One region of the Paenibacillus pseudetheri genome, then DNA from elsewhere that is predicted to be linked to it. Evidence: riboswitches for the same ligand, from Rfam matches in the RefSeq annotation. Region 1 holds a riboswitch; each other region holds the start of a gene.

Region 1 (7,603 bases):
TCCGATTCACACTGGCGCGGTCAATGGAGCCGCAAGGGCAAAAGAGAGGTAGGGCTTTTGTCGTATTGGAAGGATTATTCTCGCCACACGGCTGCTGGAAATAACAAGGAATTAAGACACCCGTTACTCACGAACGGCGGGGGATGAATATAACGAAAAAGCATGGCTGTACGAACCTTACATAAGGACATATACCATGTGTGGAAAAATATAGGCGCCCGATAACCGCTACCTAGCGGATATCGGGCGCTGTCTACGTTCAGGGCATCTAATTTACATATTGATTCACAAAAGCTGTTACTACGTTTATATACCCCGTCTTATCCATATCATAAGCTAACCCATGCCCTGCTTGAGTCACTACGAACTTCTCTTTGGGACTCTGACACGCCTCATATAATTCATTCATCATACTATACGGTACAAAGTTATCGGCAGCCCCGTGAATAAAAAGAATCGGCACCTTCGCCTTCCGCACCTGTTTCAAGGCAGACGCTTCACTAAAACCATACCCTGCTTTCAAACGAGTAATTAGACTCGCACTTTGAATAAAAGGGAAACTTGGCAAGCGATACATACGCCGTAGTTGGTAAGCTAATTGTGCTTTAACTGAGCTGTAAGCGCAGTCGGAGACAATAGCTTTGACCTGCAGTGGGAGATTTTCTCCTGAAGTCATTAGCACTGTAGCACCACCCATAGAGACCCCATGAAGCACAACTTGAGCACTGGGCCCAGTCTTTTCAATTATATATTCAATCCACTGCAAATAATCCTTGCGCTCATGCCATCCAAAACCAATATAATTCCCAGTACTTTCCCCATGTCCCCTGGCATCTGGAATCAGGATATTAAAGCCCAGCCTCTCGTAATAGATTTTGGCGTACGCCCCCATATCCTTCCCTTTTCCAGAATAACCGTGAGCTAGAATCGCTGTACGACCTTCAGCACGATCCGAAAAGAGCAAGTACCCTCTTAGTTGTAGCCCGTCCTCAGAAGTAATCTCAACATTTTCAAAGCTCTGACGGGAGACCCAATCCTTGCCCTCCCCCCAAGAGGCTCCGGCAACCGGGGGATCAACCTTCAAATCACGATTATTACTCAGGAATTCCTTCGGTGCTCGTTTAATAGCAATTCCATAAAAGAAAAAGCCCGCATAGATCAGAACTCCTATGACGATGACAGCGCTAATGAAGAACCATACCAATTCATCTTCCCCGCCCTTTCCTCATATCCGTTGTAAATCAGTATAGCATCTACTTAGAATGCGCCCAAATATAACAATCATGACAAAATAAAACCGCCCTCGGAATATGTCCCGCGGCAGTTGCTACAACAGATCTAAGAGATGTTCGTTTAGAGATGAGAAAACGGGGAATCAAGGTTTATGAACAGAACAGACTTAACACGGGGATAGAAGCCAAATTTATATGTCGTGGATACCATGAACGAATGCTGCTGTTAAACGACATTGTTGCTGCCCAAGCTGCCATTCACATGCACAGATATCTCGGTCTGGATATTTCATCTTTTAAGAGCTATGAAGAGCAGTATCAGATTAAGTGAAGCAGCGTAGAAGCTGCGCCCCTCCCCCATATAATTAGCGAACAAAAAAATAGGCCTTACCATGGGAGTTGGCAAGACCTAAGAGATTTATACCACAAAACACTGGGGGGTGTTTGGTGTCTTCAATATATACCTTGAACCTGAAAATAAGATGATGCACACATGAAAATTACATTAAAAAACTTCAATTCGTCTCTTAGGCTAGATCTGGATGCTCCCGCAAGCTTAATCTACCTTTGCCGGGATAGGATAACTCAGTGAAAGAACATCCTCAAGCTTCAAGCAAGGCGAAGGTGAAAATAGCGACGGCTCGCATGATCCGCTTGAATTACACTGTTGATTTCCAGCTAAAGGAGCCCGCTTCGCTGACAGAGAAATCGACCGGTTGATAGTTAGCCACGAGTGCTTTGAACTAATTGTTTCAAAATGATATAGTGAGTTCGTTGCTCGCAGGATGACTTGATAGCAGGTTGTAAAACAAAATGAAGTCGGGACCTGAGTACGGAGTGGCAACAGGCGTTTGCCTTTTCGTTGAATATTTTCTGAAGGAGGGTAATAGCCCATGAGTGATAAAATCTGTATACCGCCTGGCATTCAACAGAAGGACACTAGCTTCGGCTACACCTTGTCTATTATTAGTGGTAAATATAAAATGACTATTCTCTACTATCTCTCTGAAAACAAAATCGTGCGGTTCAATGAGCTGCAAAGGGGTATCGGTACAATACCTTTTAAGACGTTAAGCGTTATGTTGAAAGAACTGGAAGCGGACTGTCTCGTCAGGCGCGAGGAATTCCCCCAGATTCCTCCTAAAGTTGAGTATTCCTTGACCGAGAAGGGCCAATCGCTTATTCCGGTGCTGGATATGATGTGCACTTGGGGAGAGAAAAACTCCGTTCCAGCCGCGCAAGAGATAACAATACCGTTTAGGATATAACGACTTATGACCAATGCAGCATTTTCATTAATGAAAATGCTGCTTTTGTTTCAATTCTAATTACATATTTTCGATAAATTCAACATATCCCTGCGAACTGATGTCCAATTTCTTTAAGTAATCCGTACTTCCTACCGTCTCAGTTTCCGTGCCATAAATGGCATAGAAGGAACGATAATCAGCGTTGCAGTACACAAAAGTCGTGTCAAAGGGAGATAAAATACGGTCAAGCCCATAGCCGAGTTTACCATCTTCACTAAAGTCTTTTTCACTTCCTCCGGCAGTTACAGCTAATGCGATTTTTCGATTTCTTAATTTATCACTCTTCGAGCCGTATGCCCATCCGTAAGTAAATACTTCGTCCAGCCACTTTTTAAGCAGAGGTGGACTACTAAACCAGTAGACAGGGAATTGTAAGACGAGCTTATCATGCGCTTCAATCAGTTGTTGTTCCTTTTCCACGTTGATTTTTTCATCGGGATAGGCTTTGTACAGCTCGTGTACCGTATATTTGTCTGGATATTTACGAAGTTCTTCGATCCAGCGTTTATTAACAACGGATGTTTCGATGTTTGGGTGCGTAACGACAATAAGTGTTTTCAATGGTGTATCCTCCATGTTTGAATCAGATTTAGGACTTGAGTATACCCCGCATCATGGCATCGCGGAAGTATGCACTTTTAGTTCACGTACTTACCTAAAGGTAAGCACAGCGACCTGCCTGCACGTATGATTGACGTATAGTCTTCGGGGCGAATCCCATCTTCTAATGAGGCGTTATTACCAGATACTTAACCTTATTTAGAAGAGCCCTAACTTTCCGAAAATTCATTCCCACGATCTGCGGCATACTCATCTACACTGCTGCTTAAAGCCGTTGTACATCCAAAAATCACAAAAGAGAGATTAGATCATTCCCATTAAATTTTACGTTAGATACTTATTCACATGTTCTCCCCAATTTACAAGAAGCAGTCCTTAAGGGATCGGCGCCTCCATCCCGGGAACGCGCAAAGAGGTCACGATTACCACCGAAAACCTCACTTTACTTGAATAAGGTTAGAATAATGTTAGAAGTCAGGTGATCTCAAGACAAACAGCGCGGTTCCGGGATCCCCGAAAACCGCGCCGTTATGCCATTCTTAGATATGCTGGTGAAGGGAATTGAACCCCCGGCCTACGCATTACGAGTGCGTTGCTCTACCCCTGAGCTACACCAGCTTAAGGCTGATATTTCTGTCAAACAAAAAACATTATACAACTTTCAGCCAGAAACGCAAGCCTATTTCTCCCTATTTTCCCAATCTCCCGAACTGCTATTCCAGCTGTAGTTTACGCTCCACAGACTCCAGCTTTCCACGGCTAGTGGAGGGTTTATCGCGGCGATCATCTATTTTAAGTGAGGTAGAGACACGCTCTGCACCTGCGGCAAAAGGAGACTCATGCAGCGCTTCGACTGCTGCAAAAATACGCTGAAGAGGCCCTTCGATGATTGTACCCATGGATGTAAGCTCATAAGTAATCCCTTCTACCGTCTTAAGCACTCGCTGCATATCCGCAACATAGCTGCTAAGGCTCGTACTACCTGTTCCAATCGGAATAACGGTTACTTCAGCAATAGGCATGGGAATACCTCCTCGGAATTTTAAAGTATGTGTCTCCTTCTATTGTAACAACTCCATCGCTCTCCCACAAATGATATCAGCTTTATTATGTCCCTTCTTCTTCTCCCAAAAATTTCTCCGAAATATGACTTTCGCCACGGGTATTTTTTCTTACGTGAATTCTAGGGTCATCTTTACTACATTTATGGACTCTTTGTGGCATCTTTTCGGACAATTTATGAATCATTTTTCATATGCCTGTGGATCAATTGTGGATTACTTATGGACAGCCTGTGGATCATTTGTGGAGTACTTTTGAAGAACCCGCTCCCCGCGCGGGTTTTCTAAAAAACTGTTTACAAACACAACATCTTGGGTTATTTTTATCTAACGACAACAAAATATAGTGGAGACAGGCGCTTTGATCCTTATCGGAATTAGAGCTTAATAGGGAAGTACGGTGAAAATCCGCTGCGGTCCCGCCACTGTAACCGGACGCCTTTCACAAGCTTTTAGAAGCTTAAGATGGGCAGATCTCCTGGCAGAAGCCACTGAGGGGTAAGAACCCCCTCGGGAAGGCGCTGAGAGGTCCTACGGAAGCCAGGAGACCTGCCTGTTTCGACGACACCAACTATGAGTGCCTGCGAGGAACAGGAACGGTGTCCGCATGCGGTCATCTTCTTAGAGACCACTGCAAATATCTGTGTGGATATTTACATAACGCATCGGGCATTTTCTGCCATCCTCGCTAGGGGATGCTTTTTTTATGAGATCACAATGAATATAAGGCCGCTTATGCGGCCCCACTTCTTAATGATAGGACGATAGACTGAGAGGAGAACTATACAATGACGTTGTTGGAGAGACAATTTAACGGTACAACAAATGCACGAGAAGTTCTTTTAGAAGAGCTCATTGATTTAGGACGCGATATTATCGACAGCCGGGATTTGGACTTGCTGCGCGAGAATGCCAATTTGAACGGAGAGAGTTTCTCCGGTAAAATGAGCAAGTTCGGCAGTGAATATTCGAAATGGTACGCCCGCAACTTTACGATGCCACCGCAGCTAGTGCAAGCCATTGATGACAATGTCGTCTATGTGCATGATCTGGATCAATACGCAATCGGAACGACTAACTGCATTTTTATCCCGTTTGATAAGCTTCTCCGCGAAGGCTTCAACACCGGCAACGGCAGTGTTCGTCCTCCGAACTCCATAATGACAGCTATGTCACTGGTAGCAATCATTTTTCAATCCCAGCAAAATGCTCAATATGGCGGCGTATCCGCCAATAAGCTCGACTATGATCTGGCACCTTATGTAACCAAATCCTTCGCTAAACTGTTCCGCAAGGGTCTGGATTATTTTGATGAGGGACAAGCTAATGAATCTTTGGGCGAGATTACAATGAGCCGGACCGATTTGGCGGAGTTATATCCAAAAGCGTTCCGTTTTGCACTAAAGGAAACCGAAATTGAAACCCTGCAAGCGGCTGAAAGTATGGTACATAATCTCAATACCATGTCCAGCCGGTCCGGTGGGCAAATTCCGTTTACCAGCATCAATTATGGCACTTGTACTTCACCAGAAGGTCAGCTTGTAATCAGTTCCCTGCTAACAGCAACGATGAATGGACTTGGCAGTGGAGAAACACCCGTGTTCCCGATTCAAATCTTCAAATGTAAGCAAGGAGTCAACCAACAGCAAGGCGATCCTAACTATGAGTTGTTCCTAAAAGCAGCGGAATGTTCTGCACGCAGACTTTATCCGAACTTTGCTAATCTAGACGCTCCGCTCAACTTGCAGTATTATGATCCAAGTGATCCTGATACGGAATTTGCTACGATGGGCTGCCGCACCCGAGTGCTCGGTGACCGTTTTGGGCGTAACCATTGTTCCGGAAAGGGCAACCTTTCCTTTAATACACTGAATCTGGTTCGGCTCGGTCTGGCACACGGCACAGTAACAGGCCGACGTAGCGTCGCAGACGAAGTTGGCTTCTATGAGGATCTAAATCATTATATGGATATTGCGCTGGAAGGACTTCTTCATCGTTTCAACATCCAAGCCGCACAAAAAGCTAAAGCGTCTGATTTCATGATGCGAGAAGGCGTCTGGGAAGGCGGCGAAAATCTCGCTCCTGAAGACTCTGTAGGCGAACTGCTGAAGCATGGTAGTCTGTCGCTTGGCTTCATCGGCATGGCGGAATGCATGAAAGCCATGTACGGCAAACACCATGGCGAGGATATGGAAGTCCATGCCAAGGCTGTGGCTATCGTGCGTCACATGCGGGAGTATTGCGACCTTAAAAGTGAGGAACTGAATCTCAACATTACCTTGTTCGCAACACCAGCAGAGGGCCTGTCTGGCAAATTCACCAAGATTGATCGCAAGGTACTGGGTTCTATTCCGGGCGTAACTGACCGTGAGTATTATACGAACTCTTTTCACATCCCTGTATACTTCGATCTGGGTGCTGCTCAGAAGATCAGCTTGGAAGCTCCTTTCCATGAATACTGCAATGCCGGGGCTATTTCTTATGTCGAATTAAACGGCAATGCCCGCAACAACCCATCGGCTTTTATCAAAATCATTAAATACGCGCTAGAACAACAGGTCAGCTACTTCAGCATTAACCATCCGATTGACCGCTGCTCCAACTGCGGATACGAAGGTGTAATTGGGACAAACTGTCCTTCCTGCAACGCACATGAGAATGACGTGCACATCCGTCGTTTGCGCAGAGTTACAGGTTATTTAACTGGCGATTATCAGACCCGCTTCAATGCCGCCAAACAAGCCGAAGTACGGGATCGCGTTAAGCATCTATGAATATTTGCGGATACTATCCGGAGTCGATTAACGAGGGAGAGGGCATGCGGGCCGTCCTCTTCATCAGCGGCTGCCGCCATCGTTGCCCGGGATGCTTTAATCCCGAGACATGGAACTTCAAATATGGAGAAGTCTTCACCTTAGAACGTCAACATGAAATCATTGCAGAAATCGCCGCTAACCCTTTGCTGGATGGTCTAACACTGGCAGGCGGCGATCCTTTTTTCTCGGCAGAAGAGGTGCTGGGGTTCATTCATGAGCTTCGCGCCGTGCTGCCAGGTTTCCCCATCTGGATTTACAGTGGTTATACGTATGAGGAACTAACCGCCCTTCCCGGTTCGCCGGAGTGGAATCTACTTAAGCAGTGTCAGGTGTTAATAGATGGAAGATTTGTAGAAGAACTGAAAGATACTACGCTTCTCTACCGAGGAAGCTCCAACCAACGCATTATCGACATTCCGGCCAGCATGAACGGCTCGGAAGTCTTTCTGTGGCAGCCTGCTGCGCTATAATATATCAATTTTTGATATTGAAAATTAACTTGAAATAAGAAGGGATGAAATAACCATGCCGCAATTCGTAGTAAAACCAGACAATCGCCAACTGGCTTTTGATGAGAACCGCCTTTCCGTCTACGCCGACCGTATCTTGGAAGGTCTTGATCA
Region 2 (7,603 bases), on a different contig from region 1:
GGCAGGCACCTTAAGAATAAACGTCCCGCCTTGCTCGTACTGCGACATATTTTCATTAAACTCAATAATATATCCATTTGCCATGGTTACTAAATTACGTATTTCAGTCTGTGCTTCTCCATAGTCTTCTACTTCCATGTTAAGATTCGCTTTATAGATCAGCTTCTTGTTTAAACCCGCTACTACATCGCTACCAGTAAATCCTGCACTTGCTTGAACTGTATTTTCTGATGTGGAGCCCTTTACAGCCATGTTCTCGCTGCCAGTTGCTTCTGCCTCAGGAGCTGCCGAAGTGCTTTGATCCGCTGTTGAGGCCATCGAGCTTTGCGATTGCACCTCTACTGCTGCGTTGTTACTCGTACTACCATTTTCTTTTGCCAAACTATCTGCCGCTGAATTTCTATCCGCTGAGCCACAACCTGCCAAGACTACCGCAAGAATTACTAAACATAAGTAATGCAGACCCCATTTGCGCATTCTCATTCCTCCAAAAATGTAATAGATACCCGCTTTCACGGATCACAATATCGTTACGGAATGTCTTATTCTAAGCAGATCTCTTCCGTCACTCTTTACTAAGACGTTCCAAAACTTGGAAGGTTGCACTGAAAAATGGAATTGTGAACAGTTTCTTTTGAATTATGCTCTCTACATATAAAAAGAGTCGCATTTCTGCAACTCTTTTGGTTTAAGCTATTATTTTTCGAGCAAAAATCAACCTGGGTTAGAAGCACTTTGTTTAATCGCATAAACACCATCTGGTAGCGAACCGCTTAATAATCTTGCCATGTAAATATCAACATCATAACTAGTAGTGCCAACAAGAACTGAAGAACCCTGAACAATAGCATAAGTCTTCTCTGTAATCACACCAAATGAGTTATTCATGATAGGCGTGTATTCCATCCAAGCATAATTGTAAGGATTCACTGATGCAGTTGTCGTGTTACTACCACCATAAGTATTGGACCACGATGAGCCACCAGTAATACCAGCACTAACAGCTGTTTGTTTTGCGGTTACACTAAAGCTTGTATTCGCAATATAGCCTTGAGATACTGAATAGCTAATGTTTAACAACGAATTTGCAGAAGCACTGTTATATACAGGCTGAGAGATTCTTCTAGTCAATCCACTTCTAGTGACATATGGGACATAACCATTTTGTTGGTAGGAGTAAATCGTTGTTTGATAAGCATCTCTAGGTGCAATTACAGAGGCGTCATCAAAGGAAGAGTCCGTTGTGAACATTGGAATACTTGGTATCAGCCCCTCTTTAGCAGCTTCGAAAGCTTGTCCATGCGCAAGAATTTCATTGTACTCCTCTACTGAAATTTCTGACAAGCCCATAGCTGAGGCTTTGTAGACTTTTATGATTTCGGATTCACTTATTTGGGGAGCTTGGTCATTATGTACACCTTCTGCACCTGCATAAATAGGTAAGCACAAGATGAGCATTAAGGCAAAAGGGAATAGTAATAACTTTTTCAACATCTTCATCCTCCAATATTTCAGATTAGGAGCGGCCGTTCCCTATCGAAAATATTACCATATAATTCTTGTAATAATATAGATATTTAGAATTATTTTCTATTTTTAGGCATGTAAGTAATAAGTATCTTTTGTGTTTTTTTATAATTTTTTGTATAACTTTGTCACATTTCTGTTATCGAATAACCCATTTGCTTACATATGCTTTATTTGATACAATTACCACGTCTAGCTACGTAAAAAACACCAAAAACCCTCTATTCATTATGAATGAGGGCACTGCACGGTTCTGTTCGGACAAGCTCCACCTTGTTGAACAGAGAAGTTTTTTAATAATGTTGTCTATTACTAAAAGGGGAGGTGAGCCCTCATGGCAAAAGACGTAATTTGCGAAGTTAACTCCTGCACCCACTGGGCAGAAGAGAACAAATGCAGTGCTGATTCTATCTTTGTAGCTTTCCACAGCTCCCAAGAACCTACACGTGCAGAAGAAACAGACTGCAAGACTTTCGAAAGCAAATAAGGTAAAGATTTGAAGGGACCCTCCACGGTTCCTTCTTTTCTTTTCTCATTCTATCAAGAATGAGAATTATTATCAAGTGGCTGAAATGAAAAGCCAGGGAGAAATTCCCCGGCTTCGATTTATTGTATACCTTTTATGCTATTTGGTGGCACTGACTCCTGCGTTTTCTCTTGCAATAGCGGCAGCCTTTACCATGTTACGAAGTGCACCTTCCGTCTCCTGCCAGCCACGTGTCTTAAGACCGCAATCCGGATTAATCCAGAACTGTTCTGGATCCAGCACCCGCAGCGCACGCTCAATATTAGCTGTCATCTCTTCTACTGCAGGAACCCGTGGACTATGGATATCATATACACCAAGACCGATTCCTTTATCATACTCCTGCTCCTCAAAGCTAACGATCAGTTCCCCGTGGCTACGTGAAGTCTCTATAGAGATAACATCCGCATCCATCGCTGAAATGGAGTCTATCATGTCATTAAATTCGCTATAGCACATGTGGGTATGAATTTGTGTCGTAGCCTTCACATGATTCGTCGCGATACGGAACGACTTCACTGCCCAATTCAAGTATGCCTCATGATCTTCCGCCTTCAAAGGAAGTCCTTCACGGATAGCCGGTTCATCTACTTGAATCATCTCTATGCCTGCATCCTCCAAAGCTTTAACTTCATGACGGAGCGCTAAAGCAATTTGATTCGCTACTGCTTCCCGGCTAAGATCATCACGTACGAAGGACCAATTGAGAATCGTAACAGGACCTGTCAACATGCCTTTAACAGGAAGGGAAGTTAACGACTGAGCATAGACGCTTTCTTTTATAGTCATAGGCTGGGTAAAAGCTATATCCGCATAAATAACTGGTGGCTTAACGCAGCGTGATCCGTAGGATTGAACCCAGCCATTAGTTGTAAATAAGTAACCATCCAGCTTCTCCCCGAAAAATTCCACCATATCCGTTCTTTCGAACTCACCGTGTACGAGTACATCCAGACCCAGCTTTTCTTGGAAGGTGATTGCATCTGCAATCTGCTCACGAACGAACCCGTCGTAACGCTCTTGATTCCATACGCCTTTACGCCATTTCAACCTTGCTTGACGCACTTCTACGGTTTGTGGGAAGCTTCCGATCGTTGTCGTTGGCAGAAGTGGCAGCTGCCATTTCTCCTGTTGTACCTTCAGGCGCTCAGCAAAAGGCAGGCTACGTTGGTCTGGTAAATCTGCAAGTCCGAGAACTTGCCCGGCCACATCCTTACGACCGCGTTCAGGAAGTGCCCGGAAGGCAGTAAGGGCTTCTCGACTGGCTGTCAGTGCAGCTGCAGCTTCTCCTGTACCCTCTAAGGCTGCAGCAAGCAGGCCAAGCTCTCTAAGCTTCTCATCTGCAAAGGCTAAAGCAGCCTTGACGGTTGCCTTCAGCTTCACCTCACCCTGAACAGTAACCGGAACATGCAGCAAACTGCAAGAAGGCTGTAGTATAAGACGATCAACCGGTACATGTACACTCAGCTTCTCGATTAGCTGCAGCTTAGCATCCAGATCCGAGCGCCAGATGTTGCGCCCGTCAATAATACCCGCTCCCAGCCACTTATCCTCCGGCCAGCCAAGACGTTCAATCGATGCCAGATTCGTTCCGCCATCATGGACAAAATCAAGACCTAAACCTTGTACCGGAAGTTTGAGCAGTGCCTCCAGCGGTTCAGCAGCTTCAAAGTAAGTCTGCAGAATAATATTTAATCCAGGTACGGATTCAGCAATTTCTGTGTATATCGAGTTAAGTAATGATAATTCTGATTCATTTATTCCTGTAACAATCGCTGGTTCATCAATTTGCACCCAGCTTACTCCTTCATGCTTCAGTTCCTGCAACAGCTGAACGTAAACCGGAAGAAACCGAGCGGCAATCTTCGCAATGTCCGCAGATGCAAAACCTTTTGACAACTTAAGGAAGGTATAAAGGCCTAAAACCACAGGTTTACCCTCAATTCCCGCTTGGGACTTGGCAAAACGATAAGCTGCCAGTGGTTTATTCTCGGTCAGGCGCGGCGTTTGTGCACCGATCTCTGGAACGATGTAATGATAGTTTGTATTGAACCATTTAGTCATCTCGCAAGCGGTAGCCTCAGCATTTCCTCTAGCCATGGCAAAATAAAGATCAAGCCCAATGTCGCCACCATCATACGCATAACGTGGAGGTACGATCCCGAACATTACAGCTGTGTCTAGCACATGATCGTAGAATGTAAAATCATTTACCGGAATTAAATCAATTCCAGCCTCTTGCTGAGTCTTTAAATGCTGAAGCTGAATTCCTGTCATTTCAGTACGGAACTCTTCCTCATTTATTTTTCCCGCCCAGAAAGCTTCCAACGTTTTCTTCCACTCGCGGTTTTTTCCGATTCTTGGATAGCCAAGATTGCTTACTTTTACTTTGTTCGTCACTTTGCAGCTCCCCTTCTCCATCTTCTTATTTTGGACTCGATATCACTTGTATTCCTATAAAAAAGAGCGCCCTTCCCTAAAAAAGTCAAAGGGAAAGACGCCCATATTATACCTATGGTTAACGTCTAACACCTTCCTATCCTCCGTAGGTGAAGCAGTGCTGTTGAAACAGGCAGGTCTCCTGGCTAGCGGTGTCAGCATCCTTAGCAGTCTTCCCAGCAGTAGTAAATTGCCAGTGACATCTGTTGCTATGGACTCTTCCGTTACAGTGGCGGGACCGCATCGGCTTCAAACCGAATTTCCCTATTAAGCCTGCCGAATTACTAATTCCCGGCAAGCACCTGTCTCCGATATTCACAAGCTAAAACGCCTTCGGTGTCCTTAAACGGACGGTAAGCGTTTATGCGAGATTATAAGGATAAAAGTGAGTGTCTTAATCTGATGTCATCATACGTGAAAGCCCCCGTAATCTGCAATAGATTACGGGGGCTTCTGTTATATCGATTCCTTATAACGGATTTAGAAAAACACAAAATATACTACTGCAGCAAGTACTATGCGATATATAGCAAATGGTAAAAGCTTAATCCGGTTGATCAATTTCAGGAAGAAACGCATAGATAGTAGCGCAAACACAAAGGCACTGATAAAGCCTGCGATAAAGAACGGCAAGGCATCGATGGTGAAGTATTGCCAGTTCTTCATCAGAGAGAGTAAACTGGCGCCTGCCATGATTGGAACGGCCATAATAAACGTGAAATCAGCTGCAGCGCGATGGCTCATACCCAGAAGAACACCACCAGAAATCGTCGACCCGGAACGAGAAAATCCCGGCCACAAGGAGAAGCATTGGACCAGACCAACACCTAGCGCTTGCTTATATGTAATCTGATCGACACTCTCCGTTTGAATCTTCTTTGGTCCAAATAGATCCGCAATAATCATTAATACAGCACCGACTACTAGACCGATTAACACGGTGGATGTAGAGAATAAATGCTCATCAATATAATCATTAAACAGAACGCCCAGCACACCTGCTGGCACTAAACCTACAAGCACCTGTGTAAGTTTAAGGTGACCACCTTTTTCAAATTGTGTTTGTTCCTCGGTTACAGGGTCCAACTGCTTGCGACTGAAACGCTTTAAGCCCAGCAATTCAATGAATCGATTTCTAAAAATAACTACAACCGCTAATATTGATCCAAGTTGTATAACCACTTTGAACGTATTGGCCGTATATTGCCCAAATAACTCTGTCGATTTTAACCACATATCATCAACAATAATCATATGACCTGTGGAGGATACCGGAGCAAATTCGGTCAATCCTTCAACAATTCCCAAAATAATAGCTTTAATAATCGTTAATAGCTCCATTTGTTCTCCTCCTTTTAATCATAACTTTTATCTATAAGTTCTTCTCGGTTCAACCTTCGGTGTTCATTTTCCGGCTGCGCTTGCGGAAGAACAAATACCCAAGGATCACTACTCCACCTGCAAGAAGTACGTATACTACGTTGGAGTACATATCCATATACATGGCGATGTCTTCCCAGGATTCACCCAATGCCGCACCAATAAGCACAAGCAATAGATTCCACCCCAGCGTACCAATCGTTGTGAAGATCATAAACACTCCAAATTTCATGCCCGACATCCCTGCAGGGATCGAAATCAAACTACGCACTAATGGAACCATCCGACAAAATAATACGGTCCAATAGCCATATTTGTCAAACCAAGCATCAGCCTTGTGTATATCCTTTTTGCTAATCCGGAGTAGACCGCCCCAGCGTTCTACGATCTTTTCCAATCGATTTACATCGAGCAAACGACCAATATAATAGAGAATCACTGCACCCAGCAGTGAGCCAAGCGTAGCTGCAATGATTACACCAGGAATGGTCAAGTTCGTTGTGGTTGTCATGAATCCGCCAAAAGGAAGGATCACTTCGGAAGGAATCGGTGGAAATATATTTTCGAAAGCGAGCATCAGGAAAATACCAAAGTAACCAAACTGCTCCATAAAATCTGTAATCCATGCTTGCATTTCGTAACCCCCATTATTCAGATCAAGTTCTTCTTCAAGTTACGTAAATAACGGCTGCGAATAAAAAAGAAGTAAAGTCCCTGGACAGCCAAATATCCCAATAACACCGCCCCGGTCTCCACAGCAATAGATAAGTAAAACAACCGCTGAAGCGCAATAAAGGCAAATACACTATGCAAGATGGCCACCCCAACCGGAACAAAAAACAACAAGGACAATTGTATCGTTACAATTCGGTTTAGCTCTTGATCTGTAAGTCCCATTTTGGACAATGTAGAATATTGATGACGATCATGATCTAGATCTGTATACAGCCGGAAGTAAAGGAAGCTACCTACTGCTATGAAAAAGACAGTACCCACCAGTAAAGAAGCGAATAGCATCGTGTTGTACAATGTTCTCTGTATTTCAAACAGCGTGCCGCTAACAACAATCGCGTATGGAGAGTTACTTTCATAGGACCGTTTACCTTTATGAGCAAGATCTGCTGCTATACCTACCGTTCGCGGGAAGTCATCCATATAAAATCCTGTATACAAATCGGTCTGTACGGGATAAATAGCCTTGTAAAGTTCATCGCTAATCACAACACCACTGAAATCTCCCCCATCCCTTCCATCCAGCTCCGGCAATAGATATTCGGCAATCGGAACATGCTGGGTATAACCCATTTCTCGAATGGAAAGACCTTGCTTCAAGGTGTATACCGGCTTTACTCTACCCGCTTGCAGACTCCGGTCTCGTTGCGAACCGATCATCACGAGACCTTCATCTCCACTAAGAGGGCGCTCATCCGTCGTAAACCCTGCACGAAGCAGAGCAAGCTTATAATCACTGTAAGCAATCAAGGGAAGCCTTAACGTGCGATCTGGCCCAGTCTGAGATTCCACCTCTGCGTATTTAATCCGAATGCTAAGTGTCTCATAGGGTAAACCGAGCGTTGTAAGCTCTTCCTTAATTTCGTCCAAATGCTGATCAAAAGGATCCTGCGATTGATTGCCTTTGGCTACATAACCAACTGCTGCGGGATAGTCCAATTTCAACTCTCTGGAAAGCGTATGGATCGATGCGAATACTCCCACTGAAGTAAAAGATAC
Region 3 (7,603 bases), on a different contig from region 1:
TAGCGTAATAACTATCTGGAACCTTCACATCAGAACGTGCCAGCCCGAACACTGTCCAATCCCCGCCAACCGAGGAGATGACCGGGTTTGTTACTGTTTTTTGCAAAAAGGCTGCTGTGTTCTTAATGTAAGAACTAACTGCTGTATTCTGAATATTTGGACTAACCACTTTGTTCCCACTCTTATAATCATGGGTTCTAGTAGCTACAACAGCCGCCATTTCTCTAGTTACAAGCTCTTTAGGCTTAAATTGATTATTATCACCTAACATAAGTCCAGTGGCAACAATGGTATCCACGTCTGCTTTTGCCCACGCGGACGCGGTATTGATATCTTTAATGGCTGTCCCTGGCTTCGTAGCCGGGATTGATAATGCTCTGACGATAATTGCTGCCATTTGCTCGCGAGTAATCTTGTCATTTGGCTTAAATTCATTGTTAAAGCCTGTAATTAATCCTGCTTTATGAGCGGCATTCACATATGGAAAGAACCAATCGCCTAGAGCGACATCCTTGTAGGTAATTCCTTTGTCACTCTTGATATCCAGTTCCAATGCTGATACTAGGATCTTAGTAAATTCTGCTCTTGTAATTTCAGACTTCGGATTGAATTTACCATTGTTACCTTGGATATATCCTTTTTGTGTAGCAGTTTCAATCGCTGAGTACGCCCAGGGTGAAATCTTATCGGCGTCTGTATACAGTTTTTTAATATCATTCGTATTCGAGTCATTATCTTTCGAAGTATCCTTAGGAACCTCTGTTGGAGATGTCTTCCCGTCAGTATTAATATTGGTCCCTGGTGTAGATCCACCACCCGGAGCTGAAGTAGGCGTTGGTTTAAATCCTGATCCCAAGTCTTCACCTAGATCCGTAGTATAACGCCACTGAAGACTATCTCCAGCATTTAGGGTATATAGAGATGCCCCATACCCAGGATACTTTCCATTCACATTATACATCCATCCACTACCACTACCATGATTAAATTCTCCATCACCAGCGATGGATTCGACATATACACTTCCGTATTTACTGCTCCAAGAACTTTGATAGCTGATACCGCGGCTTTCTAGCACTCTTGTTAGTACAGACCACACTGTGTCACCTGTTTGCAGTTCTACCTGTACAGATGGAACAACGTACCCTTTATTGATCGTAAGCTTATCCACAGACAAAGTTACATATCCATTACCTGTGCCACCAGGCGTTTGAACTGCACTGGAGGTGTACGCAATGTAATCAGTGAAGTGCTTGGTTTTTACGATTAAATCATTTCCACTATCATAGGCATACTCAGACTTACCGCTCGCTAAGCCTAAGGCATCACTTGCAAATTTTTGAATCGCATGAGGTTTGCCGTCTTGAATATAAGCTGCATCTTTTCCATTAATCCCCTTAAAGGTTAACGTTATAAATTGACTGAATTCTACTCTTGCACTGCCGCCCATCGAAAAAGCTTGAACGATATTATCAAGCTTCTTGTCCCCAGGAATAATTTGATTCAGACTATCTTTTAGTGCAGATTCTGTCCCTGTTGTAGGTGAAATCAATTCAACCTTTGAAGAATCTCCCTCTATGACCTGTGTACCCTTAGGGATGACTACAGATACGTCACCTTTGGTAACCTCTAATTTGGGCAGATTACTATTACTAGGTAAATCAACACTTACTGTGGATTGCTTATATTTCGGAATATTAACTGTAATTTCTTTGTTGCTATCCCCTGAATTTATCGGAAGAATATATTTATTATTATTTTGAGAAATGACAACTTTGGGTGTATCTCCTGAGGGTAACTGTACTTCTATTTCTTTCGTTTCCTCTGGTTGCTGAATTACTACATCACTCATATCAAATAGACGGTTCTTATGATTGATCAGACGATCGTAAGCAACAAGTGCATACGTAGCTTGATCCGTTGCCATATTATCTACTGGATAGGTGAGAACATGCTTAAATCCACCATCTGGAGTAGCGAAGGTAAGAAGTGCATCAATAAGCGAATTCCCTTTTTTCACAAACCTAGGGTCACTGTGTGGATCTACACCTACGCCAGTTAAGGCTACTATTACCTGCGAGATGCTTTCACTGCTTGTGCTTCCCCAGCTTGTAAATCCGCCTTGATCATTTTGCGAACTCGATAACCAATTGATCGCCCGATCCATAGCAGCTTTTACATTTGGATTAGTTGCGTAATAAGGCGCAAGTGCTTGCATCGCCATCGCGGTCATATCAACGTCGGCTCTGGTTACGCCTAAAGCCCAGCCCCCGGCATCTGCTGTACCTTTTTTAACCTCTTTATCTAAGATATACTGAACGAGATTTTCTCTTGTACTTTGAAATTTCACCCCATTTTTATCAGGTTCAGGGAATAGAATGGGGATATCGTAGTTATGACTATCTAAGGCAATCAGAGCAAATATGGGACCATTGTTCCCTTGCTTCTGAACATATTGATAATCAGCGAGTGCATTGATTAGATCATAACCCGCAACATTCGTGATATCTTTTCCGATAGAGGTAAGTCCTAGAATCGCTCTGGAATGCTCTGTGCTTTTAGTAGCATCGAGTTTTCCATCCTTCATTAATTCTTTTACTCTCTTAGCTACATTGTTGTAATAGAGATCATAATAACCACTTGGCACTTCGTAGTTGGCCTGTGCTAGAGAAAGAATGGACCATTCTCCGCTACCTGTCCCAAATGACGGGTTCTTTACGGTGTTTAGAATATAAGCAAGGCTCTTATCTAACTGTTCTTTGACTCCAGTTGTAGCATTTATTTTGTAGGTAATTTGATAAGTTTGCGTTGCTCTATTCTCTGCCCCGTCTACTGCAGTTACAGTGATTACATTACCACCTGGGTTAAGAGAAATCTTATATTCACCATTTGTAGCAGATACAGCAGCTCCATTTAATTTCACTACAGGAATGATACCGTCATATACATTATCTGTGACAGCTACTCTGAAACTTAAATCTTTATCGGATACTTCCTGTTTATCCTGCATACCACTTACAGTAATAACAGGTGGCTCTATATCTAAAGAATTGGTAAGCCCGACCAGCGCATGATCTACACTTACTTGAGAGCTTTCCATATTTTCTAGCACTGAATAAGCTTGGTAAACTGCTTTTTGTACTACTGTTTTGCCCAAAATACTTTCTTTATTCGGATCACTGTTTATTTCGGCGATTTTCGCAGTTAAAGCATCCTTATTAGCAAATGGAAATGGATGTTCTCCCCAGCCACCAAGATCAGAACTATAGCCATAAGTGGTGAACTGTGTTCGGATGATGTCACCGTCTTGAGGGTGATAATCAGACATCCCGAACGGAGGAAACTCATTATTCACGGCATACATCCAACCGGACATGTGAGTGTAGTCAAACTGACTTAGCCACTCTTGGTTTGCTTTAGTACCAACCGTCCCACCATCGACTGAAATCATATCTAAAATATATTGCGGTATATTCACTTCACTTTTGCCACTATCTTTAACTTCAGATAAATAAAAACTACTATCTATACTTCCAAAGTTTTTATAATTACCTTCTCCTAGCGCACGTGTTATTAATGATGCGCCATTGTCCCCTTCGTAGAATGGAACTTTAATAGGTTCCTTAATATACCCTTGACCCAATGTGAACTTCTCTACGGATACAGTTACATACCCTTTAAGTGTAGAGCTTGCTTCATTCGCATGAGCCGGGATTACACTTGTAGAGAACGTCGTGATAAATACAGCTACAATAAGTAACCAAGCTAAAAACTTATTTTTCTTCATGTTTCCATAACCCTTCCCTTCTCTTCCTATGATAAAAAAACAGAATAAACTTTCTTAGTACTACAAAAAAAACCACTCAACATAACGTCAAGAGGTTTAAGATAGTGAACCGCAATAATAGCAGGCATATACTATATCAAACACCTCTCTATCGCTCGTAGAGTTTAACGGTGTATCAGAAACAGGCAGATATTCTGGCTCAAGTATCATCACCCTTGCTACCTTCCCAGTTTCCCAGTGGTACCTTGCAAGGACTCCTCTTTCACAGCGGCGGGACCGCGCGGGATTCACACCCGCTTTCCATTTAACCAATCTATGATTGCATTTCCGAAACATTCATAATTGGCACCTATTGCTAATATTAATTTTTCCATGCTTCATCATATCTAATATATATGCTTTTGTCATGCAATATTTGTTTTTTGTATAACGAGTAGTTAGCGATACTCCTATTGAATATCAAATCATTTTAACCACAATATACTCTTTTTCTCTCAGCTCAAATCCCTCCTCCAGTGACAAAGAGGCCAAATCAAAGATTCGATCATACTTTTTATTACGTGGGAGCCCTTCTTCCTCAGCCCAGCATGTATAAAGCTCAAACTCGGCACCTGATACCCCATAATCTGTCATAAGCCTAATTAACTCCCGACAACACTTGAGTGAGGCGTTATACGATCCCAGTAGAGTATCTTTTAGCTTAGGGGATACAGAGAAGCCGCCCCAATTCGGTGAAATCCGGTACACATATGGACTCCGAAAATGCTTGCGAATCTCATCGTTCCAATATCCAAGTTCCTCTATAAAAATACCCGCTGCATCTTCTTCCGAGTCGTATACAAGACAGTCCTCATCTCTTAAATGAGATAGATCTGCGATGTCATCCAAAGGAATTATGCCTTGCAGGCGCAGAGCCTCTCTTTGTTTCTTATACTCCGGAGAATTTTTCACTTCATTATATGTCTTTGCTGACAGTACACTGCCTCTTTCTCCTAACGGAAGCTCTGTAGCCGAGCCTATGTAATGAAATCTGCTCACTGGATTGCCCTCCATGACTTTGGAATCACTGCAAATCACTAATTCATATATCAATTTACCACAAATTAGTAAGGTACTCGTTGAAATTATTCTATGTTAGGGTATTCGGTAAGCGTTTACAACGAATTAATGGAGGTGTACGTGTTCATCTAAGCACCGAAGTACTAGTCATCTTGAAATTCCACTTCTGGAATGGTGATATCCTTACGTACAAGATCACGAAGAGTGGAACCAGTATTGTAGGAAAGTCTTCTTAACCTTCCTGCTATCAACATGAATAGGGCCTACCCTATTAAGGGGGTACCCCTGTATTAGCTCCTTTACTAATAATATCCGGGTGTGAAACTAACAGTATAAGTAATATCCTAAATAGGCTAGAATTTAACCAAGCAGTCGGGATCTATACTATTAATTTAGAAGATTCAAAAAATAGTGATTCTTCTTTACTGCTATTTGGATCAGCATCAAATTTAAAAAAGGATATTTTAAATAAATTAAATAATTCGGGCATAACAATAACTTTATCAAATGAAAAAAAGGAAGAACTTAAATTCAGTCCAGAAGACATAGCGTGGGAATTATCTGACCCTAATTTATTAAAAGAAGGGTTTTCTATTCGGTTAACTTCTAATAGGATATCAGGTTTTGAAAAATTAGTTTTTGATAAAATTATAATCAATATAGATAAGAAAACAATTAAAAGAAATATAAATCCAGTATATTTACAATTTTATTTTGGAGAGCAAAATGGTATTTCCGTAATGGAATCACCAATTGCCCCTAAAAATAAAGTAGCACTAGAACAAGAGTATTCTTACTCATATAAGATTTTAGATTCAAATCATATTATTACTAGTGATATACATGCGGAATTGATTTATCCTGAAGATGTAAAGGAGTTTATTGAAATAATTAATGTAGAAGTTAATCGTGATGAATATCCTTTTTGAATTTTTTGACAGCACAATAAATTATAAAATTGAGAGGTGAGCATATTGGCTGAGAAAAAATGGTTATTTATATTCATATTGTTTATAGTCTTTTTGACGGGTTGCGAAAGAAATAGCTCAGATGTAATAAATGATACTAATATAGCAGATGATGAGGAATATAATCTGATGATTACTAATAACAGCCCGTTAAATTTAAAAAGTGTAGTTGTTACTGTTGAAGAAGGAGATGACACTCTAATTGAATCTTTGATTGATAGTAATATTACTTTTGGAAAGGTTGCGAAGTTCCGAGTGAAAAACGGAAAGTGTTTGTTTAAAATTACACTCAATCCGAAAGGAAACTACTCGGTAAGTAAAGAATTTAGTGAAGTATTTAATAAAGGAGAAATTGTTGAATATCAAATACAAATAGAAAACAATGAAATATCTATTGAAAGAGTAGAAGGCAGTAGTAATACGTCGATTTAAAAACGGACCTGTTGAAATATACGTTTCCAAGCATAGTAAAGGGTGAGTTGTAACTATACTTTTTGAAAAGAACAAAAGTCCTGATTTATGTAAATATATACCTCACAAGTATCGTCCTTAAATGTAAGAGGCCAAGATTAAGAATCACGCGCAGTGTAGTTTTTCTGTTTTAAGGGACCGAGTGAAACAATTCGCTTATCATTAGAGATTGGTCACTGACTTCGGTCGTTCCGCCCACCTATGTGTCCGAAGCAACCAGGTCCGCGGCGCGCAGCAGCTGGCCACGCCGCCGGCACCGATTCACGCAGCTCCCGGTAGTTGTAGATTTCCCCGTTAAAAATAAGTGATACTTCGCCCGGCTCATTGTGCATCGGCTGCGAACCTTGAATTCATATGGTTTACTTAGAAAGGGTATCACTTCAACTCATCGATGAATAGGCTGTTGTAATAAATTGAATAATGGAGGTATCCCAGATGACCTTTGGGAACGAATATCCAAACAGCCAGGCTAATCCATCCGTATACCCTTACTTTACCCGTTTCAATCCTTTCCCTTACTCTCATTACTACCATCACTTCCGTTCAGAAAGCAGCCTGGAAGATCTACCCTCTGACAGCGAAAACACCAAAAAAGAACCTTTAAATGGTTATATGAACGAAAATGTATCCAGCGGTCAGGGGATTAAGCTAAATACCGGAGGAGAAGTAGGCGGTAAACACGGCATTGGTTTAAATGCTGGCGGGAATTTAGCCTTAGGTAGCATGGGTATGTATGCGGGCGGCCATATGGGCACTCCTTCATATGGAATCCATGCTCAAGGCAATACTCATCTGGACAGCAGCCAGGGTCTAGGGCTCAATGCCGAAGCCCAGGCCTTCGGCAAGTACGGGATTGCGGCTCAGGCAAAAACCCAAATAGGTGGCGGTCAAGAGGCAGGTTTTCATACGGGGGCGCAGATCGGAGGAGAGTACGGTATGGGTGCTGATGCCGAAGGACACTTGGGGTTCAGTCAAGGCGCGGGACTGCAAACCCATTTGCAGCTTGGTGGCGAAAATGGTCTCGGCGCCCAGGCCAAGGCACAACTCGGCGGCGGTCAAGGAGCAGGCTTAGGAGTTGCCGGACAGGTAGGCAAATATAATGGAAAGTTAGGATTTAATATCGGCGGTAAGGACAAAGAAACCAAGGAGTAAAAGTTGCCCCAACGTTAAGTATTTAACCTTTCATTAGACATCCATTTAATCGTCAATGCGACTATATACTTGTCCTTGAGGAAATCGGTAATTAATTCTATTTGATGAATATCAAATCGGTAATATGACCATGTTCCTGTCCATTAACGGCTAAGGGATCAAGTTC

Evidence for each region. A riboswitch is a leader RNA that binds a small molecule or an ion and turns the genes downstream of it on or off. The one in region 1 is predicted to bind cobalamin.
Region 2: another riboswitch for cobalamin. It lies ahead of metE (5-methyltetrahydropteroyltriglutamate--homocysteine S-methyltransferase); the one in region 1 lies ahead of L1028_RS07115 (anaerobic ribonucleoside triphosphate reductase).
Region 3: another riboswitch for cobalamin. It lies ahead of L1028_RS20035 (S-layer homology domain-containing protein); the one in region 1 lies ahead of L1028_RS07115 (anaerobic ribonucleoside triphosphate reductase).

Annotation. Positions count from the first base shown of each region.
Region 1 covers NZ_CAKMAB010000006.1:8,906-16,508, forward strand. Annotated here, with positions in the region: gene L1028_RS07085 (alpha/beta hydrolase) at 269-1,204, opposite strand; gene L1028_RS07090 (YhjD family protein) at 1,309-1,563, shown strand; gene L1028_RS07095 (winged helix-turn-helix transcriptional regulator) at 2,126-2,500, shown strand; gene L1028_RS07100 (NAD(P)H-dependent oxidoreductase) at 2,561-3,103, opposite strand; tRNA gene L1028_RS07105 (tRNA-Thr) at 3,650-3,721, opposite strand; gene L1028_RS07110 (MTH1187 family thiamine-binding protein) at 3,817-4,125, opposite strand; cobalamin riboswitch at 4,502-4,735, shown strand; gene L1028_RS07115 (anaerobic ribonucleoside triphosphate reductase) at 4,953-6,938, shown strand; gene nrdG (anaerobic ribonucleoside-triphosphate reductase activating protein) at 6,935-7,450, shown strand; gene L1028_RS07125 (ribonucleoside-diphosphate reductase subunit alpha) at 7,506-7,603, shown strand, end outside.
Region 2 covers NZ_CAKMAB010000005.1:166,817-174,419, forward strand. Annotated here, with positions in the region: gene L1028_RS06525 (DUF4349 domain-containing protein) at 1-477, opposite strand, end outside; gene L1028_RS06530 (hypothetical protein) at 715-1,458, opposite strand; gene L1028_RS06535 (DUF1540 domain-containing protein) at 1,862-2,014, shown strand; gene metE (5-methyltetrahydropteroyltriglutamate--homocysteine S-methyltransferase) at 2,153-4,453, opposite strand; cobalamin riboswitch at 4,608-4,813, opposite strand; gene L1028_RS06545 (undecaprenyl-diphosphate phosphatase) at 4,973-5,833, opposite strand; gene L1028_RS06550 (DedA family protein) at 5,883-6,506, opposite strand; gene L1028_RS06555 (ABC transporter permease) at 6,524-7,603, opposite strand, start outside.
Region 3 covers NZ_CAKMAB010000025.1:31,982-39,584, forward strand. Annotated here, with positions in the region: gene L1028_RS20035 (S-layer homology domain-containing protein) at 1-3,787, opposite strand, end outside; cobalamin riboswitch at 3,955-4,155, opposite strand; gene L1028_RS20040 (hypothetical protein) at 4,247-4,825, opposite strand; gene L1028_RS31345 (hypothetical protein) at 4,906-5,082, shown strand; gene L1028_RS20050 (hypothetical protein) at 5,587-5,775, shown strand; gene L1028_RS20055 (hypothetical protein) at 5,821-6,246, shown strand; gene L1028_RS20060 (hypothetical protein) at 6,459-6,635, opposite strand; gene L1028_RS20065 (hypothetical protein) at 6,721-7,437, shown strand.